DNA from 3 places in the Rhizobium sp. CFBP 13726 genome. Region 2 is predicted to be linked to each of the others. Evidence: predicted binding sites of a transcription regulator. Region 2 holds the regulator's gene; each other region holds the start of a gene.

Region 1 (10,380 bases), on a different contig from region 2:
TCGCGGCTTCTTGCGAGAGCTTCGGGATAGTCGACAAACAAGCGGTGCATCTCCTCCGGCGCCTTGAGGAAGCGGTCAGCATGCCGCTCCCGGTCAAAGCCGACGCTGTCGATGGTGGTGCGGTTGCGGATGCAGGTGACGATGTCCTGAAGCTGTCGGCGGCCGGGCTCGTGGAAGAGCACATCGTTGGTCACCACCGTCTTCACCTTGTGACGCTGCGCCATGTTCGACAGATCATGCAACCGCAGCCGGTCGTTCGGACGCCGCCGCAGGCAGAGCGAGACATAGGCGCGGTCACCAAAGACTGCGGCCACCTTGCGGAGCTGACCCGCATAGATATCGTCCGCCTCATCCGGAATGAGGATCGCGATGAGGCCCTCGCTATAGGCCTCGACATCAGCAAGGTCGAGAACGCACTTGGCCTTTCCGCCCCGGCTTTTGCCAAGCGTCAGCAGCCGGGTGAGCCTGGAATAGGCGAGCCGGTCCGTCGGGTAGACGAGCAGCGACATGCCATCCGTGAGGTCGAGATGGCAGCCGACCACCAGGCGCACCCCGGTTGTCTTAGCCGCCTCCCAGGCCCGGACAATGCCGGCAAGCGAGTTGCGGTCGACGACACCAAGGGCGTCGATGCCCAGTGCGGCGGCCGTGGCAAACAGTTCTTCCGCGGAGCTTGCACCGCGCAGGAACGAGAAATGCGTGGTCACCTGGAGTTCGGCATAGCGCATAGTTCAAGCCTCACCCGAAGATGCCGTGGAGGAACCATTTGTGTGACCCCGTGCCTGCATCGACGCCGTCGCCGGCGCGGAAGACCCACAGCCGATCGCCGTGCTCGTCCTCGACCACGAAGTAATCGCGCACCGCCTGCATTTCGCGCGGCCGGAGCCACCATTCGCCGAAGATGCGCTCGGGCCCATCGGCACGAACGATGCGGCGGCGCTTGCCGCGCCAAGTGACGACGACTGGCGGCTGGTCGGGCAGGACAGCCATGGTTTCGATTTCTTCGGGATAAGCCAGCAGCCGTGACGGCCGCGGCCACCTGGCTGCCCACTCGGCACCCGTCTCGACGGCCGTCGGTCCGATCCGCCGGAGAGATCGTTCCGGAACGTCGGAGGCCACCGGCGTGATGCGGTAAAGGCGCTGGCCCCGGTTGCCGAGAATATCGACAAGCGGCGTCACATCCACCACCGCCTCTTCTACCAGCGCGTTTGCGACCTGCTTTATTTCCAGCGGCTCGGCCATGACCGCCACCAGCACCATCCGCTCGATGCCGAAGCCCGGGTCGATCTTTTCGATACGGTCACAGAGAAGCTTTGTCAGGCGGGCAGGATCACGCACGGGCTTGGCAAGTCCTGCTCGAAGACACTGGCGTGTGTTGTCGACGCGATGGATGATCAGATCGGAGCGCCGGACGCCCAGCCCCCGCTCCTCCAGCTTTGCCGTCAGTTGCGCCACCAGCCGGCGGACGTATTTTGCAATCGTATCGGGCGCACCGATGGGCTCCTGGAAATTGCGCGCCACCTCGACCAGATCCGGCGTGCGCAACGGCTCGATGGGTTCTGCAAGACGGCCGAAGAGCTGATCGAGACGGCGTCCGACCTCTGGACCAAATCGCAGTGTCAACGGCGCACGCGGCAGTGCCGACAGCTCTCCTACCGTGTCGATACCCAGGATGCGCAATGCCTGGATCGTATCTGCCGCAAGCCGCAGACAGTGGATTGGAAGTCCGATCACGGCCTTGGTGACATCACCGCGCGGCACCACCGTCGTTTCGTTCGTCGTCAGTCGCGCCAGTGCATGCGCCGCACCCCAGGTATCGGCGACAGCGGCACGTGCCGTCAGGCCCTTGCCGCGGAGACCGTTGACAACGCCGGAGATCAGCAGCTCTTCACCACCCTGAAGGTGATCGGCACCTTCGGTATCCATGACGATGCCATCCGTTCCATCCACGGCAACGACGGGGCTGTATTGACGAAGCGCCCATAGCGCCAGGCGCTCGACGGCTGCGGCGTCGGCAACGGGATCGGCGTCCACCATATGAAGGTTGCCAATCATCGCCTGTGCCTTGCTGGCAGCCATGCCGACTTTGAGGCCCAGCTTGCGGGCAGCCGTATCGGCTGCCGATATCCAGCGTTTCGAGCCGCTGCGCGAGACCACGACCAGCGGCTGGTCAACCGACACGGCTTCCTCGCCATGCCGACGTATCCGATCCGTTGCTAGATAGGGGAAGTAAACAGACACGACCCTCGGCATCGCAGGCTCCTAACTCAAACTCGGCACATTGCCCCGCCTTTACCCGCATCAATTCCGCCAGCCACCTCGCCCGTCCCACGCCGGCGACAGGAAGCGGCTCGGACGGCAGGGTGCTGATCCTCCAGCGTGTTGTGGACGCCGTCGGCTGACCGTAGTCGGAGGCCTCCGTCTGCCGTCGCCAGCGCCGGACGACCAGGCCGAGCGTCCCCGTCTTCTCGGCAGCCAGTTGAAGACGCCGCGACGCGGTCATCGGCAGCCTCACCAGTTCCCCGACGACGGCCGCCAATCCCCCGAAGGACAGCCCCTCTTCCATCGAGGCAAGCACGTCCTCCTCCCTGTCCGCTTCGCAGTAGATGACGCGATCCGGGTGAAGCCCCGCCTGCGACAGCGCCGGCGCAAAGAGATCCGGCCGGGTCAGGCACCAAAGAACCTTTCCCTTGGCCCGGGCCGCAATACCTGCCGCAAACAGGGCGGCCGCGGCACCATCGATTGTACCCGCCCCGCCGCCTGCAATTTCATGCAAGGCGCCATAGGCAAGCCCCCCGCCCGGTAATCGCTCGTCGACGTCAGGCACCCCGAAGGGCAGCACAAGCGCCTTGCGCGACACGCTGCCTTCCAGATGCGCAATCCGGTCTCTCAGTTCCTCGACAAGCCTTGAGGCAGGGGCATGCGACATCGTTCACGGCCCTCCTCAAGGTTCGCGTTGCACAGGACTTCATGTCCCAAAGAATGTTGGTGTTCTGTTTCTGTTCCGCCGCGACAGAAGAGTCAAGCGGGGTCAGAACGGGATAGCTCTCGGCATTTTAGCGCCGGTGAAGATTCATCGTTCTGAATCAGCTTTGTAGGCGGCTTGAGAGGCTCGATGGAGTGCTTGAGATTTTTTGCATGTTCTTGATCTTAGCTGGGGCGACACGAAAACCGTGAGAACTTTCCGTTCTCAAATCGCCAATCTGCATATCAAGAATGTAACGGCGATGTGTGGCAGAGCCTAAGGGATGAACACTCGCGCTCAAACGGAACTATGGCCGTCTGCGGCCATCCGCCCACGAGCCGCCGCCCTTTGGCTCTTTCCCATTCCCGCAGACACCAAGGAGCACAACGCTACCATCTGCGCCATCGCCGAGGAACTCGACGTTGGATTTGCAGGCGTTCAATGTCAGACGTTTTGTATAGGAGACCAGTGAAGGCTTGCCGCATCAGGTGGCGTCTTCTCCACTGCGAGAGAATGCGGGAGGCGGGCAAGGTTGCCCGTCGCCCGCCGTGCCGCCGTCCTCAGTGGATCGCGGTGCTGACGATCCGGTAGGGGTGTTCAGCTTCATATTCGACCATGATCTGGACGGCCTGTTCGAGAACCTGTTCGGCTTCCTCGACGTGATCGCGTGCAAGCTGGTCGGCGTTGATGAAGATCGCTTCGGCCATGTTGCCGGAGATTGCGGCGAACTGGCGGTTTCCTTCGACGAGAGCTTCTCTGGCAGCGCCTTCAAGCGCGTGCGCCATGGTGATCAGCGCGTCTTCGCGCTCCTCGATCGTCAGGTCCCGGATTGTCTTTGTCATCTGCTGCATCGTGCCACCCACCTTAATAGTCGTTGTGACGATATCGGTCCCGATAGGGCCCCGTTCACAGCGAAATGGGCATGTTGGCGCCAGATTTCAAGGTTCAGGCCGGCGCGGGCTCGTCCTTGTGGACGGCATCGCGGGGCACGAACAGGCAAGCGGGCACGATCAGGACGGCAAACAGGAGCATGGTCAGGAAGGTCGCGTGCAGGCCGTCCTGCAGCGCAAGGCGAACCGCTTCGGCATCGCCACTCACGAGACCGGTTCCGTTCAGGAGAGCACGCAGCTGGTCGGTCGTGATCGCCTGTCCGCTGGTCGTATGGACCAGGCCCCAGCTCAGCACCGCCCCGAGAATCGCCGCGCCCAGCGTGCTGCCGAGGTTGCGGGAAAACACGTTCGACGCCGTGGCACTGCCGCGTTGCGAGGCCGCGACGCTTCCCTGGGTGAGGATCAGTGCGCCGATATTGAGAAGGCCCATGCCGAAGCCCATGACGAGCGAGCCGGCACCCGCAAGCACCGCCGAACTGGATGGCGTCAGCAGGGTCAGGAGGAAGGTTCCCACGGGGACGAACACGGCGCCCACCAGCATGATCGGCCGCAGCCCGAACCGGGTGAAGTTCCGCGAAGCGATCGTTGCGCCGCACGGCCATCCCAAGAGAAGCATGGTCAGTGCAAAGCCTGCCACCAGCGGCGACTGGTTGAGCACGGTCTGCACATACATGGGCAGGAAGGTGGTGAGCCCCATGATCGCCATGGAGGCGAAGAAGACAGAGATGTTGGCGGCCGCAATCGGTCGGTAGAGCCAGAGATCCGGCGCGACCATCGGTTCTTCGACGCGGCGCTCCTGCCAGATGAACAGCGCAAGCGACACGGCGAACAGGACGAAGGAGACGATCGCGGACGTCGACAATCCGGTCTCGGAGACCGTGAGGCCAATCATCAGCGCCGAGATGGAGACGGCAAACAGCACGGCGCCCAGGATATCGATCGAGACCGTCCGGGTGTGCTTTTCCTCGTGGTAGAACAGGATGAACGCTGCGGCAGCGGCAAGGCCGACCGGCACGTTGATCCAGAAGATCCAGGCCCAGGGCAGGTTATGGATGATGACGCTGCCGAGCAGCGGGCCAACCACGGCCGAGAGCGCCCAGACGCTGGCCAGATAGCCCTGAACCTTTCCACGCTGGCTGCCCGGAAAGAGATCGGCCACCACCGTCATGGCGACGGGCTGAATGGCGCCAGCGCCGATGCCCTGGAGCAGTCTGAAGGCAATCATGGACGGCATCGACCAGGCAAATCCGCAGAGGATGGAGGCGACCAGGAAGACGGCGATGCCAGCCAGCACGATCGGCTTTCGCCCGTAGATATCGGAAAGCTTGCCGAAGACGACGGTCAGCGCGGTCTGCGACAGGAGGAAAGCGGAAAACACCCAGCTGTAGAGATTGAGCTGCCCGAGCTGGGCTGCGATCTGCGGCATGGCGGTGGAGACGATGGTCGCTTCGATGGCGATCATCGCCATGCTTGCCATGATCGCGGCTACGACGAGCCCGCGATGTGAGACTTTTTCAGACATGAATGAATCCGAAGCCCTGACGGAGGGCGCGACAAGAGAGAAATTCGGCGGTCGCGGCAGGATATTGCGTCTGCAAAGCGTGCATCTGCAAGTTCTGGTGGCCGTCAGTGCGTCATCGACTTAGGAGCGCAAACTTGGTTGCGTCAAGCTATATTTGATTTAGATCAAGTTCCACAAGCGCTCCTCACCCCTTGGATATCCAGGCGGCCGCTGCAATTTTCATTTGCGCTGCGCCTGACCCGGCGTCATGGTGACCTGCTCAGTTATCTCATATGGATTCAATATCATGGCAGCGGATGTGATCGTTCTCGGCGCCGGCATCATCGGTGTTTCGACGGCTCTGCAATTGGCGCGACGGGGAAAATCGGTCGCCCTGGTGGACCGCAGGGAGCCCGGGATGGAAACCTCCTACGGCAATGCCGGCCTGATCCAGCGCGAGGGCGTTGTCCCCTACAGCTTTCCCCAGCAGTTCGCCCAGATCCTGCGCTATGCCAGGAACAACCGCATCGACGCGCATTTTCACTGGAGCGCGATGCCGTCGGTCTCCTCGTTTCTGGCAAAATACTGGTGGCATTCCAATGTGCCGAGGCATGAGCTGATCGCCCGCGCCTATGCGCCGCTGATCGAGCATTCGATCGCCACCCATGACGAACTGATCCGCGAGGCGGGCGCCGAGGATCTGATTGCCAAGAACGGCTGGCAGGAAGTGTTCCGCTCGCAGGCCAAGCTCGACGAGACGGTGCGCGAAGCCGACCGACTGAAGCGCGAATACGACCTTTCCTTCAAGGTTCTGACGCCTGCGGAACTTGCGGTTGCGGAACCCAATCTCTCCGACGATTTCATCGGCGCGCTGAAATGGGAAGACCCGTGGGCGGTCAAGGATCCGCTCGCGCTGACGCGTGCCTATGTGGCGCTGTTCGAAAAGCTTGGCGGTCGGGTGCTGACGGGTGACGCAAAGAGCCTTTCGAAGACCGCGACCGGCTGGCGCATCATTGCCGGCGAAGGCGTGGTCGAGGCGAAGGATGTCGTGGTCGCACTTGGTCCGTGGTCGGACACGGTGACCAAGCCGCTCGGCTACAATTTCCTCGTCGGCGTCAAGCGCGGCTACCACATGCATTATGCGCCAAAGGGCAATGCGAAACTCAACGGCTGGACGATGGATGCAGAGCGCGGCTATTTCCTGGCCCCGATGAACCAGGGGATCCGGCTGACGACCGGTGCCGAATTTGCGCGCCGCGATGCGCCGAAGACACCGGTTCAGCTTGCCCGCGCCGAAGCTGTGGCACGCGAGATCTTTCCGCTTGGTGAGCGGCTGGACAAGGAGCCCTGGATGGGTGCCCGCCCCTGCACGCCGGATATGATGCCTGTCATCGGCAAGGCGCCGCGTCACGACGGATTGTGGTTCGCCTTCGGCCATGCGCATCACGGCCTGACGCTCGGTCCGGTCACGGGTCAGGTCATCGCGGAAGCGATGATGGGCGAAAAGACCCGGATCGACATATCCGCTTACAGGCCGGAGCGGTTTAACGTCTGACCCTCTTCTTCATTTGGTCTAGCGGCAGGAGAAAGTCTGGGCTACCGGTGTTTTCATGGATACGATCGATACAGCCCGGACCTTTCTCGATGACAATCCCGATATCGAGGTTCTCGAAGCCTTCGTGATCGACGTCAACGGCGTGCCGCGGGGCAAGTGGATCCCGCGCGAACGAGCGCTCGACGTGCTTTCGAAGGGCATGGCGATGCCGCGCTCGGTCTACGCGCTCGACGTCTGGGGACGCGACGTCAATGCCGCGGGCCTTGCGGAGGGCACCGGTGATCCGGATGGCATCTGCTTTCCCATCGCCGACACACTGTCGCGCGTGACATGGCTGAAGCGGCCAACGGCGCAGGTTCTACTGGGCATGAACGAGCAGGACGGGACCGGATTTTACGGCGATCCGCGCCAGGTTCTGGCGAATGTTCTCAAAGGTTTCGAGCGGATCGGCCTGACGCCGGTCGTGGCGACGGAGCTGGAATTCTACCTGATCGACCCGATCCGGTCGGCGATCGACCCGGTGCGGCCACCGAATTCACGCGAGGGCCGCTGGCATACGGGCCAGACACAGGTGCTCTCGATTTCCGAGCTGCAGGATTTCGAGAATGTCTTCCACGGCATCGCCTCTGCAGCGAGGGCGCAAGGGATACCGGCCGATACGACACTGCGGGAAAACGGCCCGGGCCAGTATGAGATCAACCTCAACCACGTGCCAGACGCGCTGAAGGCTGCGGATTATGCGGTGCTCCTCAAGCGGATCGTCAAGGGCGTGGCGCGCGCCAACGATCTCGACGCGACGTTCATGGCAAAGCCCTATGGCACGCAGGCCGGAAGCGGCATGCATGTGCATTTCTCGCTGATCGATAGCGACGGCCGCAATGTCTATATGGGCGAGAACGGGCCGTCCGAGGCGCTGTTTCATTCGGTGGGCGGGCTTTTGGAAAACATGGGGGAAAGCATGGCGGTGTTTGCCCCGCATGCCAATTCCTACCGGCGCCTGCGCCCTTCCGAACATGCCCCGACCTATGCCTCCTGGGGCTTCGACAACCGCTCGGCCGCCGTGCGCGTCATCACCGCGTCGAAGCCGGCGACCCGCATCGAGCACCGCGTTGCAGGTTCCGACACCAATCCCTATCTTGTGCTGGCGATGATCCTCAGTGCAGCCCTTGCCGGCATCAAGGAAAAGCGCAATCCGGGCGGGGCGATTACCGGCGACGACCATGCGATCAGCCACGAACCGCTGCCGACCAACTGGGACTATGCGCTGCAGCAGTTTTCCCGCTCCACGTTCGCCTACGCGACGCTCGGGCCGAAATACCGGTCGCTCTACACGGCCTGCAAGCAGCAGGAGCTGTCGGAATTTTCTCTGCGGGTGACCGACGTCGAATACGACGCCTATATCAGGACGGTGTAAGATGGCTTTCAAACCCGCAGACAATCCCCGCCACGCCAATTCCTGGTATGCCGCCTCGGCCAATGACAAGCGTGTGCGCCCTGCCCTCGAGGGCGAGATCGAGGCCGATGTCTGCGTGATCGGCGCGGGCTTTTCCGGCATCTCGGCCGCTCTCGAACTGGCCGAGCGCGGCTATTCCGTCGTGGTGCTGGAGGCGGAGCGGATCGGCTTCGGCGCTTCGGGCCGCAATGGCGGGCAGATCGTCAACGGCTATAGCCGCGATCTGGAAACGATCGCCGGACGCTACGGGCGCGACAAGGCCGTGCAGCTTGGCGCGATGTCGCTCGAAGGCGGCGAGATCATCCGCGCCCGCGTAGCGCAATACGGGATCGACTGCGATCTCGTGCCCGGCGGTTTCTTCGCGGCCTTTACGGACAAGCAGGTGCGCGAGATGGAGGTGCACAAGGCCGTATGGGAACAGCACGGCCATGACGGGCTGGAGATGGTCTCGAAGGCTGACGTCGGACGCTATGTGAAAAGCGACCGCTATGCCGGCGGCATGATCGACCGAAAGGGTGGCCATATTCACCCGCTTAATCTCGTGCTCGGGGAAGCGGCAGCGGCCGAAAGCCTCGGCGCGCGGATTTTCGAGGGATCGCGGGTGGTCGGCATCGACCAGACGGCAAAGCCCGTGGTCAGAACCGACAAGGGCCGCGTCACCGCATCCTATGTGCTGGTGTGCGGCAACGCCTATCTATCGCCGCTGCTGCCGGAGATCCATGGCCGGATGATGCCGGTTTCGAGCCAGGTGATGGCGACGGAGCCGCTGGATGCGGGCCTGATCGAGCGCCTTCTGCCCGCAAATTACTGCGTCGAGGATGCCAATTACATTCTCGATTACTATCGCCGCACCGCCGACAACCGTCTGCTCTACGGTGGCGGCATCGGCTATGGCGGCAGCGACCCGAAGGACCTGACGGGCGTGATCCGCCCGAACATGCTCAAGACCTTCCCGCAGCTGAAGAATGTCAGGATCGACTACGCGTGGAGCGGCAATTTCGCACTGACGCTGACCCGCATTCCGCATGTGGGAAAGCTGTCCGACACCGTGTTCTTCTCGCACGGCGACAGCGGCCACGGCGTGACCACCACGCATCTGCTCGGCAAGATCCTTGGTGAGGCGGTTGCCGGCCATGCGGAGAGGTTCGATACCTGGGCATCGCTACCCAACCTGCCCTTCCCGGGCGGGCGGGCGTTCCGCGTGCCGCTCACCGCGCTTGGGGCCTGGTGGTACGGCATGCGGGACAAACTCGGGCTGTAGCTTACAGCGATGCGGGAAAACTGCCTTTGAAGTAATAGGTCGACTGTGCCCGCACGATCGACTTGAACTGTGCAACGATTTTGGCTGCCTCGTCTTCCGTCACCATCAGCGCCAGACGCAATGTTGCCGCGGCCATGTGGAACATAAGAAACAGTGTGCGGGCGTAGTTCTCCCAAAGCTGTTCGCTGACGAACCGCTTGGTGATCTCGAAGAAGAGGTCGGCCTGGAAGCGGGTTTCGGTAATGTCACGGTCTGCCAGCGCCTTGTCGGCCTGGATGGCGTTCAACAGATCCTGCGTCGACGGCTTTTCGCGCATGCGGGTGTAATAGAGGTCGAAAAGAACGTCCGTTGCATCCAGCGCGTCTTCAGCCGTCGAGATCTGCGGAATATGTCCGACGATGATACCGCGGACTTCCTCGACATAGCGCTCATGGAGCATGGCGATGATCGCCGACTTGTTGGGGAAATACTGGTAGACGGAGGCGATGGGGCCGCCTGAAAGAGACGCAATCTCCTTCATCGTGACCGCATCGATACCCTTTTCGCCGATCAGCTCCATCGAGACCTTCAGGATATCATCAATGCGTTCGCGGCTTCTTTCCTGTTTCGGTACCCGACGAAGTGAACTCCCGCCTGCACTCTGCATCGAATCTCGCATCCGCAACTCTCTCCGTACGCCCTGTTGCCTATACTGGACGGGGCGATAAGAGAGGCACCTGGCAGCATAGTTACATTATAAGTTTGCGTTGTACGGCAAG
Region 2 (10,380 bases):
GCATCACCCAGGTGCTCGCGCGTCTTCCCAACCTGATCCGTCGCATCAACCAGACGGCGGCTGCGATCGTCGCCGCAAAGCCCGATGTGCTTGTCATCGTCGATAGCCCTGACTTTACCCACCGAGTGGCAAGAAAGGTGAGGGCGGCCCTGCCGGATCTGCCGATCGTTGATTATGTCTGCCCGAGTGTCTGGGCTTGGAAGGAATATCGTGCCAAGGCGATGCTCTCCTATGTCGACCTCGTTCTTGCCGTGCTTCCCTTCGAGCCGGAAGCGATGCGACGGCTGCAGGGTCCGCAGACAGTGTTCGTCGGTCACCGGCTGACCAATGATGCGGATCTCCTGAGGGTCCGTGCTGCGCGCGCCGAGAGGCCGGTCAAGACCTCCGCCGACAAGAAGACGATCCTCTTGCTTCCGGGCTCCCGGTCAGCCGAAATCAAGGCACTCCTACCCGTGTTCGGCGAGGCTGCGCGCGAGTTTTCGGATCGCAATGGTGAGACCCGGTTCCTGCTTCCGACGGTACCGCGCCGGGAAGAACTGGTGCGTGAGATGGCCGCAGATCTGCCGGTTCATGTCGAGATTACCACGGATACAGCCGGAAAATGGGCTGCCTTCGCAGAGGCGGACGTGGCGCTGGCGGCTTCAGGGACGGTTATCCTGGAACTGGGGCTTGCGACGGTTCCCGTTGTCTCGGCTTACAAGACGGACTGGCTGATCAAGCTTCTGGCCGGCCGCATCAAGATCTGGACCGGCGCGCTTCCGAACCTGATCGCCGACTACCCGGTCGTTCCCGAGTATGTCAACGAGGTCGTGCGACCCGGAAGCCTCAGCCGCTGGGCGGAACGTCTGTCCGCCGACACGCCGGAGCGCCGTGCGATGCTCGACGGGTTCGCACTTGCCTGGCAGAGACTGGACGTCCCTGTTCCGCCTGGAGAGGCCGCAGCAGGTGCGGTACTCGAACTGTTAGACAACAAAAAACCCGTTCATCGCTGAACGGGTTTTTCTTTTCGCAAAGCCTAATTCAGCGCCTAGCGCTTCGAAACGGGCGTGTAGTCACGCTGCGCTTCGCCGGTATAGAGCTGGCGCGGACGACCGATACGCTGCTGCGGATCTTCGATCATTTCGGCCCACTGGGCGATCCAGCCGACGGTACGCGCAAGCGCGAACAGAACGGTGAACATCGTCGTGGGGAAGCCCATCGCCTTCAAGGTGATGCCCGAATAGAAGTCGATGTTCGGGTACAGCTTCTTTTCGATGAAGTAGGGGTCCGTCAGAGCAATCTTCTCGAGTTCCATGGCGACCTGCAGAAGCGGATCGTCCTTGTGACCGAGTTCCGCCAGCACTTCATGCGTGGTCTTCTGCATGATCTTGGCGCGCGGATCGTAGTTCTTGTAGACGCGGTGACCAAAGCCCATCAGACGGAACGGATCGTTCTTGTCCTTGGCACGGGCGATGTATTCCGGGATCTTGTCGACGGTCCCGATCTCGGTCAGCATGTTGAGCGCTGCTTCGTTGGCGCCGCCGTGAGCGGGGCCCCAGAGGCAGGCAATGCCGGCAGCGATACAGGCGAACGGGTTTGCACCCGAGGAACCTGCGAGGCGAACCGTCGAGGTCGACGCGTTCTGTTCGTGATCCGCGTGCAAGATGAAGATGCGATCCATGGCGCGCGACAGGACCGGGTTGACCTTGTATTCTTCGCACGGCACAGCAAAGCACATGCGCAGGAAGTTGGAGGCGTAATCCAGGTCGTTCTGCGGATACACGAAGGGCTGGCCGATATGGTACTTGTAGGCCATGGCGGCGAGCGTCGGCATCTTGGCGATCATGCGCAGCGACGCAACCATCCGCTGGTGCGGATCGGTGATGTCGGTGGAATCGTGATAGAAGGCCGAGAGAGCGCCCACGCAACCGCACATGACGGCCATAGGATGCGCATCGCGGCGGAAGCCGGTGAAGAAGCGGCTCATCTGCTCGTGGACCATGGTGTGCATGGTTACGCGATGATCGAAGTCCTTCTTCTGGGCAGCCGTCGGCAGTTCTCCATAGAGAAGCAGATAGCAGGTTTCCAGAAAGTCACCCTGTTCAGCAAGCTGCTCGATCGGGTAGCCGCGGTGCAGGAGAACACCCTTGTCGCCGTCGATATAGGTGATCTTGGATTCACAGGATGCAGTCGACGTGAAGCCGGGGTCGTAGGTGAAGGCACCGGTTTGCTTGTACAGGGCTGCGATATCGATAACATCCGGCCCAATGGTGCCCGATCGCACCGAGAGGTCGACTGTCTTATCACCAAGTACGAGATTTGCGCTTTGTTCCGTCATTCTGATCCTCCAACCTGTTGGCGGCATGGCGCCCAGAAAGCGCCATAAGAGTTAAGCGTCGCAAGTTAGCTATATGATCCTAAAGGTGATGCCAAGCGCTCCTGCGACATTTTGTGCAGCGCGAAAATAATTTAGGCAGGCCACGTTTAAAAGATGCCCAACCTCATGGTGTAAGAGGCCGTAACGTGAAGGAAAACCGCAGCTTGGCGAATGTGTTGACGAGGAGAATATAAACGCGCAGGTTGCGTTTATCAATCACCGTCTCTGCAGCGGAGCCGGCGGGATAAACCATCATGGCGAATGGCGGAGCGATTTTTGAGGCAGCCAGCAGCAAGCCGATGATGCTTGCTTCGACACCCCACGCAATCGCACTCTGGACGCCCGAATCGGCATCGCAGACAATGCCCGCGGAAGTCCGGAATGATGGTCGAAACGACCATCATTCCGAGGATGTTTTCCTAGGATATGTGGTCAGAGACCGGCCCGTTTCCAAATGGCTGAGCACGTCGTTGAGCGAGGAGGTTTCCCACGGTCATGGGTTCCTCTTCCTGCCTGTCTTGCTGGGCGCCGGCGCTGCGTTCTGGTTCGCACTTCCTTGGACGCCATCGCCATTCATTCTCGCAACCATGCTTGCGATCTCGATGGTGACCGCAGGGCTGACACGGTATCGCGCGCATCCACTGTCTCGTGCCAACCTTGTAATCTGCCTGCTTCTCTCCGGTTCTGCACTGGCGGCGCTCGAAACCTGGCGGTGTTCGACGGTCGTGCTCGATTCGCCCGTCACGACGACCATCAGCGGGATTGTCGAACGACGCGAAGCCGATGCACAGCGCCGCTGGCGCTATATCCTCAGGATCGAGCAGACATCTGAGCCCTCGCTTTCACGACCGCCACAGCGCGTCTCGGTTCTTGCCAGAAGCCAACACGAACCTGCAGACATCGGAGAGCGCGTTTCCGGCCGTGCCCGTCTGTCGCCACCCTCTGGCCCGGCGCTTCCCGGATTGAACGATTTCGCCTTCTCCTCCTACTTCGATCAAATCGGGGCCGTTGGCTTCTTTTACGGCGCGCCTAGCGTACAACCGGCGATCGATGACCAACCCGGGTTATGGTCGGACATGCAGCGAGGGCTTTTTGCGCTTCGCAGCGCAATCGGCAGTCGCATCCGCGATACGGTCAAGGGGGATGCGGGCGCTTTTGCTGCCGCAATCGTGACCGACGAGCGCCGTGCAATTTCCCGTGAGACGACCGAGGCGCTTCGTCTGTCCGGGCTGGCCCATATCGTCGCGATCTCAGGCCTGAACATGGCGCTGGCAGCCGGTATCTTCTTCGTCGGCGTCCGCTCCGTCCTGTCGCTGTTTCCAGGCTTTGCGCAGGCCTATCCGATCAAGAAGTTTGCCGCGTTCGGTGCGCTTGTCATGGCGACCGCCTATTACCTGATTTCCGGGTTCGGGGTTTCCGCCGAGCGGGCCTATATCATGATGGCGGTGATGCTGGTCGCCGTGCTCGTCGATCGACCCTCCATCAGCCTTCGCAACGTCGCCCTTTCGGCAATCATCATCCTCGCCATCTCGCCGTCGGAGATTTTGGGTCCGAGTTTCCAGATGTCGTTTGCGGCAACCGCGGCACTGGTGGCAGGGTTCGCCCTCTGGACGCGATATTTCGCGAAAGGAAAGGAGGAGACAAAAGGTAGCAACCATTGGATAACGGGTGTCGCGGCGACGTTCCATTTCATTGCCGGGATCGTGGTGACGTCGCTGATCGGCAGTACGTCGACGTCGATCTATTCGATCGAGCATTTCCACCATCTGACCACCTACGGCCTCGCGGCCAATCTCGCGGCCATGCCGATCATTTCCTTCGTGGTGATGCCGGCAGGGCTTGTTGGCATGTTGCTGATGCCGTTCGGGCTGGATGCTCCCTTTCTGTTCATCATGGGCGAGGGGCTGCGGATCGTCATTCGCATTGCCGAGATCGTCGCCGCATGGGGCGGCGATATTGCCATCGGCCGGCAGAACCCGCTTTTCCTGCCTCTGGCGACGGCAGGCTTTCTGCTTCTGACGCTGCTGCGCACGCCGCTGAGGTTGACAGGCGCGCTGTTCATGGCGGTGGCTTTGCTCTTTGCGGTCCGCTCAGGCTCGGCGCCGAGGCCTGATATCGTCATATCCGAAGACGGCGCATCGGTCGGCGTGATCCAGGATGACAAGATCACCCTCAATCGAACCCGACCGCCGGGATTTATCTACGATCAATGGCGGCGAGCGCTGGTGCTTGAGACCGGAGAACAACCGCTCGCCTTGCCGGTTCTTGCCTCTTCGGAACCAGCGCGAGGTGCCAGCCTTGCGAAAAGCGATGACAGACCATCTGGACCACATTCGCGACCGGATTTGACGCGCCGGGAAATCGAATATGTCAGGGGTTTTCTTCAAGCATTGAAGCCCGGACGATTCGCCTGTCTGCCGAAAATCCTGTGCGCGGCGCAGACTGCTCAGGACATCCGGATCGTCACTATCGAAGACAACCGATACACCGGTCTTGCCTGCGATTTCGGTCGGATCATCGTCTCGCCCGGCGCACGCTTCGATACTTGCCGCTCCGGCGCCTTGCTTCTCAGCGGGCGGACGTTGCGCCGGACTGGCGCACTGGAAATCACCATTATTCCGAACGCGACAGCGCCAGACATCAAGATTACGGCGGCGATGCGAGACAGCGCACAGACCTCAAGCCGTCCGTGGACCGTCCACCGGTTCTATGACTGGCGAACGCGACAACTCGACTTTGGCATCCCGGAGGCTGTTGCTGCGCATCTCCGGGATGACAGCGTTCTTAATGATAGCGGCGAATAAGGCCGACAAGCTTGCCCTGGACCTTCACCCGGTCGGGCGGGAAGATGCGGGTCTCGTAAGCCGGGTTTGCAGCTTCCAGTGCGATCGAGGCACCCTTGCGGCGAAACCGCTTCAGGGTCGCTTCTTCCTCATCGACAAGGGCAACGATGATATCGCCTGGACTTGCGGTGCTGGTATTCTTGATGATGACGGTATCGCCATCGAGGATGCCGGCATCGATCATCGAATCGCCCTTCACTTCGAGCGCGTAATGATCGCCGGAACCCAGCATCTCGATCGGAACGGCGATGTCATGGGTGTTGTTCTGGATCGCGGAGATCGGCACGCCGGCAGCGATTCGACCCATGACCGGAATGTTTGTCGAGAACGGATTGTCCGCCATGACCGGCGCCGGCTTCTGAGCGACGACCGGTTGCGTTTTGCCGAGGCTTCCCTCGATGACACTGGGAGAAAATCCCCGTCGCGGATGAAGGTTCGCCACATAGGCGTCAGGCAGCTTGATCACTTCGAGCGCGCGTGCTCTGTTCGGCAGACGGCGAATAAAGCCACGCTCCTCGAGCGCGGTGATCAGCCTATGGATGCCGGACTTCGATGCAAGGTCGAGAGCGTCCTTCATTTCGTCAAACGACGGCGGCACGCCTGATTCTTTCATCCGCTCGTGGATGAACAGAAGTAACTCCTGTTGCTTGCGTGTCAGCATGGACGGGACCCTCAGAATTGGAAACAAATGCAGAACGGACGCTATATGTTCTATCTGTGTTCCGCAAGCCCCAAATTTCTGCTCAAGAATAGTCTCATTTCAGCGTTCGATCACGTATTCAGTTCGTGCGCAGCACTTGCCGAGTTTCCCGCGATAGCCAATGTTCTGCGGAATAAGACTTTGGGGGTGTAAGTGGGTAACAAGTCAGTCGATCATTTGGTTCTGCCCGTTGCAGATCTGGCGTCAGCGCGGGGGAGGTTGACCGCTCTCGGCTTTACTGTGGCACCTGAAGGTGTTCACCCTTTCGGCACAGCCAATGCCTGCATATTCTTCGCGGATGGCTCGTACCTCGAGCCACTGGCCATTGTGAACCGTCGGCAAGCCTCGCTTGCGGCAAAACGAGGCAACGTGTTCACCGATCGCGACATCCGCTTTCGCGGCCAGCGGAAAAGGGAAGGTCTATCGGCGGTGGTCGTCGGGACGCAGGATGCAGCGGCCGATCATAGCCGTTTTGTGGACGGGCACATGTCTGCGGGCGAGATGCTTCAGTTCTCCCGCCCGATGCAGTTGCCCGATGGTGGGGAGAGCGAAGTCTCATTCCGTCTGGCGTTCGCGGCAGTCCCCGAGGTCGATGACATCTTGCTGTTTTCCTGCCAGCGAATGGCCGCATTACCGGCAGATCGCGGTGGTCTAGATGAGCACGCAAACGCCGTTACAGGCCTTCGAGAGATCGTCTTTTCTGCAGATGACCCGCTGGAGTTTCTGCCGCTTCTCGAAACCGTGTTCGAGACGCAACCCGAGCAAGGGAAAGACGGTCTGCGGATCGAAGCTGCCAATGCCAGCATCCGCATTCAATCCAACGACACGTTCAGCGACGAGTTCCGGTCTTCGATGAAGCCCTTGTTATCGTCGCGCCTCGCTGCGCGCGGGATCATCTTCAAGACCACCGATCTCGCCGTGACAGAGATCACCCTTGCTGCTAATGACGTCGCATTCATCCGCAGGGATGGCCGCGTGATCGTGTCGGCAGCCCCGGGGCAAGGTGTGGTTTTCGGTTTCGAGGAATAGTGAAATGACAGTCTCCGCCAATTCTGAAGTGTCCGTGGGCGAGGGGAGTTCGAAAGTCGTTTTCTCAAACACGGCAAAGCTCTCGCTGATTGCCGGTCCCTGTCAGATGGAAAGCCGCGATCATGCGTTCATGATCGCCGGCACGCTTGTCGAACTCTGCAAGAAGCTCGGCATCGGCCTCGTCTACAAATCCTCCTTCGACAAAGCCAACCGCACGTCGATCTCCGGCAAGCGCGGCATCGGCTTGGACAACGCGATGGCAATCTTTGCCGATCTCAAGAAGGAATACGGCTTTCCGGTTCTGACCGACATCCACACGGAAGAGCAGTGCGGCCTCGTGGCCGACACGATCGATATCCTGCAGATCCCCGCCTTCCTGTCGCGCCAGACCGACTTGCTGGTCGCGGCTGCAAAGACGGGTTGCGCGATCAACGTCAAGAAGGGGCAGTTCCTGGCACCCTGGGACATGAAGAATGTTCAGGCGAAGTTCCTAGAAAGCGGCAATCCCAATGTGATGCTCTGCGAGCGCGGTGCGTCGTTCGGCTACAACACTCTCGTTTCCGACATGCGTTCGCTGCCGATCATGGCGTCGCTCGGAAGCCCTGTTATTTTTGACGCAACCCATTCCGTCCAGCAGCCAGGCGGCCAGGGCGGCTCTTCCGGCGGCCAGCGCGAGTTTGTCGAAACGCTTGCCCGTGCAGCCGTCGCAGTCGGTGTTGCCGGCGTCTTCATCGAAACCCACGAAGATCCTGACAACGCACCGTCTGACGGTCCGAACATGGTCTACCTGAAGGACATGCCGCGGCTTCTGGAAAAGCTGCTGGCCTTCGACGCCATCGCAAAAGGCTGACGGCGTCGAAAAACCGCCGAATTGACTGGACTGTAATCCGCGTGTCATCGACGATCGCACAATGTCGATGACACGCCTGTTCGCTGAGCCTGCGAATTCAGGCTCGCACATTAACCGAGGAGAGACCCTTGACCGCCATTACCGACATCATCGCTCGCGAAATTCTGGACAGCCGTGGCAATCCGACCGTCGAGGTGGATGTTTATCTGGAAGACGGCTCGATGGGCCGCGCCGCCGTTCCGTCCGGTGCCTCCACGGGTGCGCATGAAGCCGTCGAACTTCGCGATGGTGGCAAGCGCTATGGTGGCAAGGGCGTCGAAAAGGCTGTCGAAGCCGTCAACACCGAGATCTTCGACGCGATCGGCGGCTTCGATGCCGAAAGCCAGATCCACATCGACAAGACCCTGATCGCGCTCGACGGCACCCCGAACAAGTCGCGCCTGGGTGCAAACGCCATTCTCGGCGTCTCGCTTGCCGTTGCCAAGGCCGCAGCCGAATCGTCCGGCCTGCCGCTCTATCGCTATATCGGCGGCGCCTCCGCCCATCTTCTGCCGGTCCCGATGATGAACATCATCAACGGCGGCGCTCACGCCGACAACCCGATCGATTTCCAGGAATTCATGATCATGCCTGTCGGCGCCGAGACGCTGAAGGATGCCGTGCGCATGGGTGCGGAAATCTTCCACGTCCTCAAGAAGGAACTGGCAGCGCAGGGCCACAACACCAATGTCGGCGACGAAGGCGGTTTCGCACCGGGCCTGAAGAGCGCGCCGGAAGCCCTCGACTTCATCATGAAGTCGGTCGAAAAGGCCGGCTACCGGCCGGGCGATGACGTCCACCTGGCGCTCGATTGCGCAGCCACCGAGTTCTTCAAGAACGGCAAGTATGAGCTGGAAGGCGAAGGCCGTTCGCTGGAGCCCGAAGCAATGGCTGATTACCTGGCAGAACTTGCCGGCAAGTACCCGATTATCTCGATCGAAGACGGCATGTCGGAAGACGACTGGGCCGGCTGGAAGTATCTCACCGACAAGATCGGTTCCAAGGTTCAGCTCGTCGGCGACGACCTGTTCGTGACCAACTCGGCCCGTCTGCGCGATGGGATCCGTCAGGGCACAGCCAACTCGATCCTCGTCAAGGTCAACCAGATCGGCTCGCTCACCGAAACGCTCGATGCTGTCGAAACAGCGCACAAGGCAAGCTACACGGCCGTCATGTCGCACCGTTCGGGTGAGACGGAAGACTCGACAATTGCCGATCTCGCAGTTGCCACCAACTGCGGACAGATCAAGACCGGTTCGCTGTCGCGCTCGGATCGTCTGGCCAAGTACAACCAGCTCATCCGCATCGAGGAAATGCTGGGTCCTCAGGCTGCCTACGCGGGCCGCTCGATCCTCAAGGCCTGATCATTCCGGTCGACTGAGGCAAAATATTCGAGAGCCCGCGCCACTTGCGCGGGCTTTTGCGTTTTACAATTCGTGATCACACCGTACCAAAAACCGATAGGTCAGTATTGTTGACCTGTCGGAACTTATGTAAACCGAAGCCAAGAATATTGAAATAAAAGGAAACGCCCGTGCTTGATTGGGACCATATTTTCGCGACGCGCTCCAGCCGCATGAAAGCCTCCGAGATCCGCGAATTGCTGAAGCTGCTGGAGCAGCCGGACATCATTTCGTTCGCCGGCGGCATTCCGGATCCGGCACTGTTTCCGGCCGAGGAATTCCAGAAGGCCTATGCGGATATCTTCTCAGGCGCTCAGGTGAACTCGGCGCTGCAGTATTCGGTCAGCGAAGGCTACAAGCCGCTACGCGACTGGATCGTCGCCGATGTCGCCAAGATCGGCATCGACTGTACCGCCGACAACGTTTTCATCACGTCAGGCTCCCAGCAGGCGCTCGATTACCTCGGCAAACTGTTTCTGTCGCCGAACGATACGGCGCTGGTGACATGGCCGACATATCTAGGTGCGCTCTCCGCATTCAACGCCTATGAGCCGACCTACGATCAGCTCTCGGTCAACGGCAACCGCACGCCGGAAGCCTATCGCGAGACGGCGTCGAAAGCCGGTGGCTCGGTGAAGTTTGCCTATCTGTCTGCCGACTTCTCCAATCCGACCGGCGAGACGATCGATCTCGCAGGCCGCGAAAAGCTTCTGGCACTGGCCGACGAACTCGATATCGCGATTCTCGAAGATGCCGCATACCAGAACCTGCGCTTCGATGGCGAACCGGTCTCGCCGATCCTCGCTCTCGACATCGCCCGCAGCGGCGGCATCGAAAAGACCCGCACGATCTACAGCGGCAGCTTCTCAAAGACGCTTGCACCCGGTCTGCGCGTCGGCTTCGTCATCGGAGCGATGCCGGTCATCCGCAAACTGGTGCTGTTGAAGCAGGCGGCCGATCTGCATTCGTCGACGATCAACCAGATCGCCGTCGAGCATGTCGCTTCGCGCGGTTTCGATGAACAGGTTGCCAAGATCAAGCGGGTCTATAGCGGCCGCCGCGATTCCATGCTGGCGGCACTCGCGAAATACATGCCGAAGGGAACGACATGGACAAAGCCCGAAGGCGGTATGTTCGTGTGGCTGACGCTGCCGGAGGGC
Region 3 (10,380 bases), on a different contig from region 2:
TCGGTCGTGACAAAATACACGCCGCGCGCAAGGGATGGAAACGGTCCCGTCCTCATCAATGCCCAGAGAATTGGCCAGGACCCGCGATTTGCGGCAGAGCCGAATACGTCTCTTCTGGAAGACACGGAATACGGCAAACTGCCGATCCTCGGCGAGGACGGCAGCCGGCCCATGGACCAGTATGCACGTCCCTGGTCCGGCGCCCGCGGCACAAGGATCGCGATCGTGGTCGGTGGCCTCGGCCTCAGCCAGACGGGCACCCAGCGCGCAATCCAGCAACTGCCATCAGGCGTGACGCTCGGCCTTGCCGCAAGCGGCAACAGTCTGCAGCGCTGGATGCAGGAAGCGCGCCGCGCGGGCCATGAAATCCTCATCCAGGTCCCGTTCGAGCCTTACGACTACCCGGCCAACGACCCCGGACCCGGCACGCTTCTCGTCAAGGATCCGGCGGCAAAGAACCTTGAGCGACTGCATGTGGCGATGGGCGAGATCACCAACTATACGGGGATCATGAACTACCAGGGCGGCCGCTATCTCTCCGACGTCAAGGCGCTTGAGCCTGTCCTGCGCGACATGGCCTCCCGCGGCCTGCTGTTCCTCGATGACGGCACCTCGGCCCAGTCGAAGACGGAGGTGCTGGCAAAGGCGATGCAACTGCCGCACGCCTTCGGTGACCTGACCCTGGACGGTCAGCTTCAATCCGACGCGATCCTCAAGAAACTTGACGAACTGGAGCGGATAGCCCAACGCAAGGGAACGGCAATCGGCATCGCCTCCGCCTTCGACGAGAGCATCGCGGCGATCCGCAAATGGGCCGACGAAGCCTCGCAACGCGGTGTTGAAATCGTCGGTGTATCGACGCTTGCCCGCGAGAGCGTGGCACCTTGAAGCAAGGGGAATGATATGGCCAAGGATCACAAGAAACCGGTGAAAGCGGACGATCTTCCCTATCGTCCCTGCGTCGGGGTCATGGTGCTCAACAGCGAGGGCCTCGTTTGGGCGGGACGCCGCATTGCTGCCGGCAACAGCGAATTCGACGGGTCTCCGCAACTGTGGCAGATGCCGCAGGGCGGGATCGACAAGGGCGAAGATCCCCTGCCCGCCGCCTATCGTGAACTGTACGAAGAAACGGGCATGCGTTCCGTCGCGCTGCTTGCCGAAGCCGGCGAGTGGATCAATTACGATCTTCCGGAACACCTGATCGGTATCGGACTGAAGGGAAAGTATCGCGGCCAGACGCAGCGCTGGTTTGCCTTCCGCTTTGACGGCGATGAAAGCGAGATCGCCATCAACCCGCCGCCGGGCGGCCATACGGCTGAATTCGATGCCTGGGAATGGAAGCCGATGCAGGATCTGCCCGGCCTGATCGTGCCGTTCAAGCGCGCGGTCTATGACAGGGTCGTCGCCGAATTTGCCCACCTCGCGCCGGCAGGCTGATTGCACGTCCGGTTAGCGCTGGTCGGATAAAGCAAAGCCCGGTGAAAGCATCTTCCACCGGGCTCGAGCGATAGAGTGTCGATGATTTGAGCTTTACTCAGCGGAGTCGGCTGATTCCGCGTTGAGCTGGCCGTATCTCTCTTCGCCGATCTTCGAGAGAAGTTCGAGCTGCGTTTCCAGGAAGTCGATATGACCTTCCTCATCCATCAGCAGCTGTTCGAAAAGCTTCATGGAGACATAGTCGCCGGCGGCGTGACAGATATCACGCGACGCCTTGTAGGCGGTGCGGGCATCGTATTCGCCAGCCAGATCGGCTTCGAGAACTTCCTTGACGTTCTGGCCGATGCGAAGCGGTGCCAGCGTCTGAAGGTTCGGATGACCCTCGAGAAAGATGATGCGGTCGATCAGGCGATCGGCATGCTGCATCTCTTCGATGGATTCGGCCCTCTCCTTCTTGGCAAGCTTGGTAAAACCCCAATCATGCAGGAGACGATAGTGCAGCCAGTATTGGTTCACAGCGCCAAGTTCGAGGAAGAGTGCCTCGTTAAGCCGCTCGATGACCTGTAAGTCGCCTTTCAATGTCCGCTCTCCTGTTTTCTTCGTGGAGTTGTTTCAAGCGCGACATATAGACGATCACGTCAGCTTCCGTCGAGTGCCGCTGGGCGTGATATTCCTCAGTGGTCTTGATGATCAGATCAACGACATTGGGAAAGCAACCGCAGCAGCGGCCGCGTTTTTCCATTGCATGGTAGACCTTGACGGGAACGATCAGCTGCCAACAGTCCTCAGTGAGGAGTTGGATGATCGTATCCTTGATCTCCCTTTCGGTGATGTAATTGCAACTGCAAACCAGCATTTTGGATCGACCTGGAGAACATTGACCTCGATACAGACTTTTTGCAAAAGAGGACAAGCGATGTCAAGAAAGAATCCAGCCCGGTAATTGACATATCATAACCCCCTTATCAACGATCCGTGATCGGAGGCAGTGATGCCTAACCGGCTGCTGTGTCGCTGCGATATCTCTGGAAAGGCTCGGATGTCACTCGATCGAAACAACGCGCCGCCACAGGTTCCGTCCGCGGCAGAAGCGGAATCGCTCCACACGCCCGGCAAAGATGCGAGTGTCCCTTTGACGTCGAAACCCATCTGACGGAGTCTGCGGGAGGCATTGCCGAGCAAGACCTGCTCTCCGCCACCGTAATCCGCACAGCCCGTGATATCCAGAGAGAGCCCGTTTCGCCCTTCTAGCGTCACCAGTGGCGTATATCGGTCGCACCAGTCGGAGAGCGCCATCAGAAGCGCCGCGTCGGCATCATCGTCTTCGTCCATCACGTCGAGCTCCGGAAAGATCGCTCGCGCTTCTGAAACGCCCTGTCCCAGCTTCAGGTTAAGGCGTTCGGCGGCGGCGTCGAGCGCTGTCAGGCACATCCTGTCGGCGTGGCGCCCGGCAAAGACGATCGGTGGATGATCATGATGGCGGGAAGACCGCCAGTCCATACCCCAGCGGCGGCGCGCGATTCTGTCGGTTGACAGACGCGGGAACACGAGTGTCAGAATACGCCTCTGTCGATGCGCCAGAGGGAATCGAAAACAGGCGGTCATGCGGGTTCCAATCCAGACCAGACGCGAGCATCAGGAGCAAGCTCGCCAACCGCTTTCCGTCTCCGAGATCGGCTTGCGCAGGGCAAAAGTCTCTCCCGCGCCCAGGCACCTTTGGCCATGGCGTTAACTCCATCGATAATGTTCGCTTTATGTTCTTATGGATTCCAGACACGTGGCAAAGAGTCAACAGCTCCCGATCAGGAATCTTTTCCTCTAAAAGCTATCGCAATGATTCTTTTCTCGAAATAGCTGCTTCAGGTATTATATGTGCCTGAGTTGGAAGGAGATCCCATGGCCCGCATTGACCAGACCGATGATTGGCAGGATCGCCATGCGCCGACGATCAGCACGTTCGAGTCGCTGGCATTAGAAGCCTACAGCCACCTTCCGGACGAATTCCGCAAACTCACGACGAACCTCACCATTGAGGTCGAGGAGTTTCCGGACGACGACGTTTTTGAAGACATGGCGCTCGAAACGCCGTTCGACCTCTTGGGCCTGTTCGAAGGACGTGGCATTTCCGAGCGGTTTACGGTGGAAACCGGCGAACTGCCGAATCGCATCCGGCTTTATCGCCGGCCAATCCTCGATTACTGGGCGGAGAACGAGGAAACGCTGGGCGATATCATCACCCACGTCCTCATTCACGAGATCGGCCATCACTTCGGCCTGAGTGACGACGACATGGAGCGCATCGAGGCGAGCGCCGAGGAAGCAAGCCAGCGCTGATCCAGCGCTGGCCGACACACCTCGGCCTAGCTTTTTACTGCTCGCCGAGCTTCATCTCGGGGCTGTATTCCTTGCCTTCTACGGTCTTCATCACGGCCTGGCCGCAATGCATCTCGCCCGTCTTGCCGTTGAAGGCGTAGCTTGGCGAACCGGATAATTCCCAGCCCTTGTTCAGCGCCGCCGTCACCCGGTGACAAAAGGCGGCATCGTCAGGACCGGTGATGAAACGATATACTTTCATGGCTTTCTCTTTCTGTTGGCGATGACCGCCGCGCTGGCGACGAGCTTTTCCGCATCTTCGAGATGCAGACGCTCGACCATGCGACCGTCGAGGTTGATGACGTTGAGCGTTTCGGCTCCCGGCTGGCGGAAGGCCTCGATGATGGCGCGCGCCTCTTCAAGCGCATCATCATCAGGACCGAAATGACGGTTGGCCGCGTCGATCTGCGCCGGATGGATCAGCATCTTGCCTGAAAATCCCATGGCGCGGCCCTGGGCGCACTCGGCTTCGAACGCGACTTCGTCCCTGAAATCGTTAAACACGCTGTCGATCACATCGACACCATAGGCCCTGCCCGCCAGCACGACCTGCATCAACCAGGGTATGAGATTGGCCCGCCCCGGTTGCGGCAAAACACCCGTTGCCTTGCGAAGATCGTTGAGCCCCACGACGAGGCATTTGATCCGTCCGCCCACGCTCGAGATTTCGGCGGCGTTGAGGACGCCGAGCGGCGTTTCGATCATCGCCCAGATAGAGACCCTCTCCGGCACGCCCGCCTGAGAAAGGCGCTCGGCGATCAACCGGACGTCGTCCGCATGCTCAACCTTGGGAATGACCACCGCATCCGGCAGAAGTTCGACGATGAGCTCGAGATCCGCAGGACCGAATTCGCTTGTGAGCGGATTGATCCGGATAGCCGTCTCGAGACCATCGGAATTCAGCTCGGCAAAGCTTCTGCGGAGGTTATCCCGCGCTTCCGCTTTCTGCGCGAATGCCACGGAATCCTCCAGATCGAAAATCACGCCGTCGCAGTCGAGCTGCGGGATTTTCGAAAGCGCACGGGTGTTGCTCGCGGGAACGCTCAGGAGCGAGCGCCGGATCAGAGCGGCCATCGCTTCGGGACCATGTAATCATTGGGAAAAGTCATAACGTGGTTGTGACAAGCTTTTTGGCCCTCGGCAAGACAGGAGGTCGTGAAACCACTTGTAAGCGGGGCCGGCCGGTCCCACATTTCAGACGTTGAAAGGTATGATCCATGCAAAACATTCGTGCATTTTTCGTCGTCGCCTCAGCTATTGCGGTGCTTGCCATGGCGGCGCTCTTTACAGCGTCTCTGACCGTCGCATTTGCCGGCATTCTCGTCCTTCTTTCAATTGGTAGGGCGATCTCGACCAGGTTGAACCCTGTACCCGTGCGAGCGAAATCGTTCGGACCAAAGCCGGCCAGCCGCGATATCCGTGTGTGGAACGACGGCCGCGGTACCATCATCGACCTCTAGCGTCATCATGTTCGCTCCGCCTGCGCGCTCTGGCGCAGCGGAGTACCGGTTGAAGGCATAATGCCCTTCAAATCGGCGGCAAATTGCTTTATTTGGCCTTCACGACAACTCCCTTGGAGGCAGATCATGGACAAGTTCACGCAACTCACAGGCGTCGCAGCGCCGCTTCCGGTCGTCAACATCGACACCGACATGATCATTCCCAAGGACTACCTGAAGACGATCAAGCGAACCGGTCTCGGCAAGGGACTGTTTGCAGAATCCCGCTACAATCAGGATGGGTCAGAAAACCCGGATTTCATCCTGAACAAGCCGGCCTATCGCAATTCCAAGATCCTGGTGGCTGGCGACAATTTCGGCTGCGGCTCGTCGCGTGAGCACGCGCCTTGGGCACTTCTCGATTTCGGCATCCGTTGCGTGATCTCGACCAGCTTTGCCGATATTTTCTACAATAACTGTTTCAAGAACGGCATCCTGCCGATCATCGTATCTCCGGAAGATCTCGAAAAGCTGCTCGACGATGCGGATCGCGGCTCCAATGCCGTCATTTCGATCGATCTCGAAGCGCAGAAGATCACCGGCCCGGATGGCGGCTCGCTCCATTTCGACATCGATCCCGGCCGCCGCCAGATCCTTCTCGAAGGTCTCGACGATATTGCATCGACGCTGAAGAGCGACACCGTGATCTCGAGTTTCGAGGACAAGAACAGCACGGAACGCCCCTGGCTCTGAGGGTCATCAGATGGTCACGCATATCTCCTCCGGATCACCCTTCGAAGCACGGATCGGCTATTCCCGCGCGGTTGTCGACCGCGACATGGTCTATGTCTCGGGCACGACGGGCTATGACTATGCCCTGATGACGATGCCTGACGATGTTGCCGACCAGACCCGCAACGCGCTCGCCACTATCGCAAAAGCGCTTGGCGAAGCCGGCAGCAGCCTGAAGGACGTGGTCCGCGTGCGCTATTATCTCGTCGACATGGCCGACTACGATGCCGTGGTCGAGGTCGTCGGATCGGTATTTGCCCAGATTCGGCCGGCAGCGACCATGATCGTCTGCGGCCTCACCACCCCTGAAATGAAAATCGAGATCGAAGTGACCGCACGCATCGGTGCCGGCGCTTCCTGAAACAGCTGCCCAACCGCCGCCTGAACAATCAAGGACATCTGCACAATGGCAAAACACCTTTTCCTGCTTCCCGGTGATGGCATCGGTCCAGAGGCCATGGGCGAAGTGCGCAAGATCATCGCCCATATGAACGACGCCATGAGTGCCGATTTCGTCACCGACGAAGGTCTGGTCGGCGGCTGCGCCTATGATGCGCATGGCGCCGCCATTTCCGACGCGGATATGGAAAAAGCGATGGCGGCCGATGCCGTCCTGTTCGGCGCCGTCGGCGGTCCGAAATGGGATAGTGTGCCCTATGAGGTGCGCCCGGAAGCCGGCCTGCTGCGCCTGCGCAAGGATATGGAGCTTTTCGCAAATCTGCGCCCGGCCATCTGCTATCCGGCGCTTGCCGCCGCCTCTTCGCTGAAACCCGAACTGGTGGACGGGCTCGACATCCTGATCATCCGCGAACTGACCGGCGGCGTCTATTTCGGTGAGCCGAAGGAAATCATCGATCTCGGCAACGGCCAGAAGCGCGGCATCGATACCCAGATCTACGACACCTACGAGATCGAACGCATCGCAGGCGTTGCCTTCGAACTGGCGCGCACCCGCAAGAATGCCGTGTGCTCGATGGAAAAGCGCAACGTGATGAAATCCGGCGTGCTGTGGAACCAGGTCGTCACCGAGATCCACAAGGCCAAGTATTCCGATGTGAAGCTGGACCACATGCTGGCCGATGCCGGCGGCATGCAGCTGGTTCGCGCGCCGAAACAGTTCGACGTCATCGTCACCGACAACCTGTTCGGCGACATGCTGTCCGACGTTGCGGCCATGCTGACGGGTTCGCTCGGCATGCTGCCGTCCGCTTCCCTCGGCGCACCCGATGGCAAGACCGGCAAGCGCAAGGCGCTGTACGAGCCGGTCCATGGTTCGGCACCGGATATTGCCGGCAAGGGCATTGCCAACCCGATCGCCATGATCGCGTCCTTTGCCATGTGTCTTCGCTATTCCTTCAACATGATCACCGAAGCCGACAACCTGGAAAAGGCGATCGCCAACGTTCTCGACCAGGGCATCCGCACCGGCGACATCATGGCCGACGGCTGCCGCCAGGTCGGCACCGGCGACATGGGCGACGCCATCCTCAAGGAATTTGCCGGCCTCTCGGCCTGAGGCATCCCGCGAGGGGACCACTTCCCTGAAACGAAAAAGGGCCCGGCGTTTCCGCCGGGCCCTTCTTTTTTGCTGACTGATCAGTCGTTGAGATCGATATTGCGCCGGTCCTTCACGAAGACCGCGCCGATGATGATCGTGAGAACGGCAAAGCCGACCGGGTACCAGAGGCCGGCATAGATATCCCCGGTCGAGGCAACGATCGCGAAGGAGGTGGCCGGCAGCAGCCCGCCGAACCAGCCGTTGCCGATGTGATACGGCAGCGACATGGCGGTATAGCGGATGCGTGTCGGGAAAAACTCCACCAGCGCCGCGGCGATCGGGCCGTAGACGATCGTCACATAGACGACCATGACCCAGAGAATGGCGATGACCGTCAAAGCCTGGGCATTGCCGAACACCGCGAAGAAGCCATCCACACGCACCTTGGCAGCATCGTTGGCGGCAGGGTAGCCGGCTGCCACGCTGGCCGGGCCGAGACGCTGGGCGAAGGTTTCGGTCTTGCCGTCCGGCAACGTCACATTGGCAACGGGAACGTCCGTGCCCGCCACGCTGACCGTGGTTGGCGCACCGGCGGCTGCTGGCACCAGCGTGTAGGTAAACGCCTGCTGCGACAGCGTGCGTCTCGCGACGTCGCAGGGCTGCGTGAAGGTCCTGATACCAACCGGGTCGAACAGGGATCCGCATGTCGCCGGATCCGCCGAAACCTGGATCTGGACGTTTTTGATCGCTGCCGCGTAGGTCGGATTGGCGGTATTGGTCAATGCGTGGAATAGCGGGAAGTACGTGACCGCTGCGAGCGCGCAGCCTGCCAGAATGACCCATTTGCGGCCCACGCGGTCAGACAGCGCACCGAAGACGAGGAAAAATGGTGTGCCGAGAAGAAGCGACCAGGCGATCAGTACGTTCGCCGTCAGAAGGTCGACTTTCAGGATGCTCTGCAGGAAGAACAGCGCGTAGAACTGGCCGGTATACCAGACGACGGCCTGGCCGACGACAAGACCGAACAGTGCGATCAGGACGATCTTGCCGTTCTTCCAGGTGCCGAAGGCTTCCGTCAGCGGTGCCTTCGAACGGGTGCCTTCTTCCTTCATCTTCTGGAAGACGGGGGACTCGTTCATCTGCAAGCGGATGTAGATGGAGACGGCAAGCAGCAGTGCCGATCCGAGGAACGGAATGCGCCAGCCGCCCAGCAGACCGAATATGACCGGATAGCTTGTGGCAAAGGCTTCTTCACCCATGTTGACGCGCAGCGTCACGATGACGGCGAGCGACAGCAACAGGCCAAGCGTCGCCGTCGTCTGAATCCAGGCCGTGTAAAATCCGCGGCGACCGGGCGGGGCGTGCTCCGCCACATAGACAGCAGCACCACCGTATTCGCCACCGAGCGCCAGGCCCTGCAACATGCGCAGCGCGATGAGAAGGATGGGCGCCGTTGCACCAATCTGCTCGTAGCTCGGCAGAAGACCGACAAAGAATGTCGATAGGCCCATGATCACGATCGTGACGAGGAAGGTATATTTGCGTCCGACAAGATCGCCGAGCCGTCCGAAGACCAGTGCGCCGAAGGGGCGGACGAGAAAGCCTGCAGCAAAGGCCAGCAGTGCAAAGATGGCCTGCGTGGCGGGCGGAAACGCCGAAAAGAACTGCCGGCCGATGATGACGGCAAGCGTTCCGTAGAGATAGAAATCATACCATTCGAAAATGGTACCCAGCGACGAGGCGAAGATGACCTTCTTTTCCTCGCGCGTCATGGGGCTAGCCTTCGTCCGGGCTGCCGTTGCGACGTGTGCCATTGTCGTCCTCCCAACAAGATGAACTCCGTGCCTTCCTGTCCGGCCATTCTCCTCCTCGGCCAGACAGGTTAGCGCAATCGTTGCAGAGTGACAGAATTTGGCACGCCGGATGAGACATGCTTTCGGCTTATGACTTTCGTCTAATGACGTAGCCCGGAGTGGTCAGGAGCGAAGCGCCTGGGCGGGCGACTGGCGATAGGTAAGAAGTGCCGGCACGGCCGAAAGGACCGCTGCAAAGCCCAGCAGAAAAAGTGCCAGACGTACGTCGTCTCTCGTGAACCCGACCGGCAGGATGACCCCGCTTTTCGCGGTAAACAGATGGGCGCCGAACTGCGCCGCCAGTAGCCCGCAGACGAAGCCGAGCCCGATGCCGACCGCAACCAGGAGAAGCAGCTCCAGCCACACGATGAGGAACACGGCGCCGCGCGGTGCCCCGAACGCGCGCAGCGCGCCGATCTGCCGGCGCCGTTGCCCCACATGGATGACCGTCACCAGCACCAGTGCCGCCGCGACAAGAGCCTGCGATCCCGCAGCGACCGCGCTCAACACCATTTTCGCATCGCCAAGCGTCGCATAAAGGCCGGTCAGCACCTCGCCGGGAAAGACCCCCACCGTGCCATTGGCGCGATAGGCCTGACGCAGGCGATAGGCATCGGCAATCGACTTCGGTTTGACCAGAATCGCTGGAAGGCCGGGGGTATCAGCCCCGAAATCCTCGACGAGCGGCGCATCCGGATCGATGCCGCCGTGATGATGGTCTTCGTCATGGCTGGTAGAGGCGACAGCTGCCGCAGGCTCCGTGCTTGCGTCCTCGTGCTCATGCTCAGCGCCTAAACCATGAACGTGCCATACGGCCTGGATCGGCACGAGAATGGCGCGGTCCCATGGCGTGCCGGTCGGTTTCAGCTTGCCCACGACCTTGTATGCGATGTCCGTATGGGTTGGACCACCGGTTTCGGCTGTTCCATGCATCGGCTTGACGTCGGCGCCGACCGGAAGAGTGACGGAAGCGCCGAGAACCGCTTCG

What was found. The regulator LexA, encoded in region 2, represses DNA repair genes until DNA is damaged. The targets are predictions, from matches to a motif close to TGTTCNNNNTGTGTTCNG.
Region 1: a site for LexA is predicted at 2,987-3,004, ahead of IFT66_RS16815 (ImuA family protein). Genes of this name have one in related genera too.
Region 3: a site for LexA is predicted at 3,182-3,199, ahead of IFT66_RS21515 (metallopeptidase family protein). Genes of this name have one in related genera too.

What each region holds. Positions count from the first base shown of each region.
Region 1 covers NZ_JACYUU010000003.1:590,280-600,659, reverse strand. Annotated here, with positions in the region: gene IFT66_RS16825 (error-prone DNA polymerase) at 1-725, opposite strand, end outside; gene IFT66_RS16820 (Y-family DNA polymerase) at 736-2,250, opposite strand; gene IFT66_RS16815 (ImuA family protein) at 2,168-2,926, opposite strand; gene IFT66_RS16810 (hypothetical protein) at 3,523-3,813, opposite strand; gene IFT66_RS16805 (MDR family MFS transporter) at 3,908-5,374, opposite strand; gene IFT66_RS16800 (NAD(P)/FAD-dependent oxidoreductase) at 5,661-6,908, shown strand; gene IFT66_RS16795 (glutamine synthetase family protein) at 6,964-8,322, shown strand; gene IFT66_RS16790 (NAD(P)/FAD-dependent oxidoreductase) at 8,324-9,622, shown strand; gene IFT66_RS16785 (TetR/AcrR family transcriptional regulator) at 9,624-10,280, opposite strand.
Region 2 covers NZ_JACYUU010000001.1:882,494-892,873, forward strand. Annotated here, with positions in the region: gene lpxB (lipid-A-disaccharide synthase) at 1-992, shown strand, start outside; gene gltA (citrate synthase) at 1,028-2,317, opposite strand; gene IFT66_RS04370 (ComEC/Rec2 family competence protein) at 2,611-5,160, shown strand; gene lexA (transcriptional repressor LexA) at 5,141-5,860, opposite strand; gene IFT66_RS04380 (VOC family protein) at 6,053-6,928, shown strand; gene kdsA (3-deoxy-8-phosphooctulonate synthase) at 6,933-7,778, shown strand; gene eno (phosphopyruvate hydratase) at 7,907-9,181, shown strand; gene IFT66_RS04395 (aminotransferase class I/II-fold pyridoxal phosphate-dependent enzyme) at 9,352-10,380, shown strand, end outside.
Region 3 covers NZ_JACYUU010000006.1:145,054-155,433, forward strand. Annotated here, with positions in the region: gene IFT66_RS21495 (divergent polysaccharide deacetylase family protein) at 1-888, shown strand, start outside; gene IFT66_RS21500 (RNA pyrophosphohydrolase) at 904-1,437, shown strand; gene bfr (bacterioferritin) at 1,531-2,016, opposite strand; gene IFT66_RS23620 ((2Fe-2S)-binding protein) at 1,982-2,293, opposite strand; gene IFT66_RS21510 (hypothetical protein) at 2,389-3,042, opposite strand; gene IFT66_RS21515 (metallopeptidase family protein) at 3,334-3,771, shown strand; gene IFT66_RS21520 (DUF1737 domain-containing protein) at 3,806-4,012, opposite strand; gene IFT66_RS21525 (HpcH/HpaI aldolase/citrate lyase family protein) at 4,009-4,884, opposite strand; gene IFT66_RS21530 (hypothetical protein) at 5,028-5,270, shown strand; gene leuD (3-isopropylmalate dehydratase small subunit) at 5,397-6,002, shown strand; gene IFT66_RS21540 (RidA family protein) at 6,013-6,402, shown strand; gene leuB (3-isopropylmalate dehydrogenase) at 6,448-7,557, shown strand; gene IFT66_RS21550 (MFS transporter) at 7,638-9,353, opposite strand; gene IFT66_RS21555 (FtsX-like permease family protein) at 9,516-10,380, opposite strand, start outside.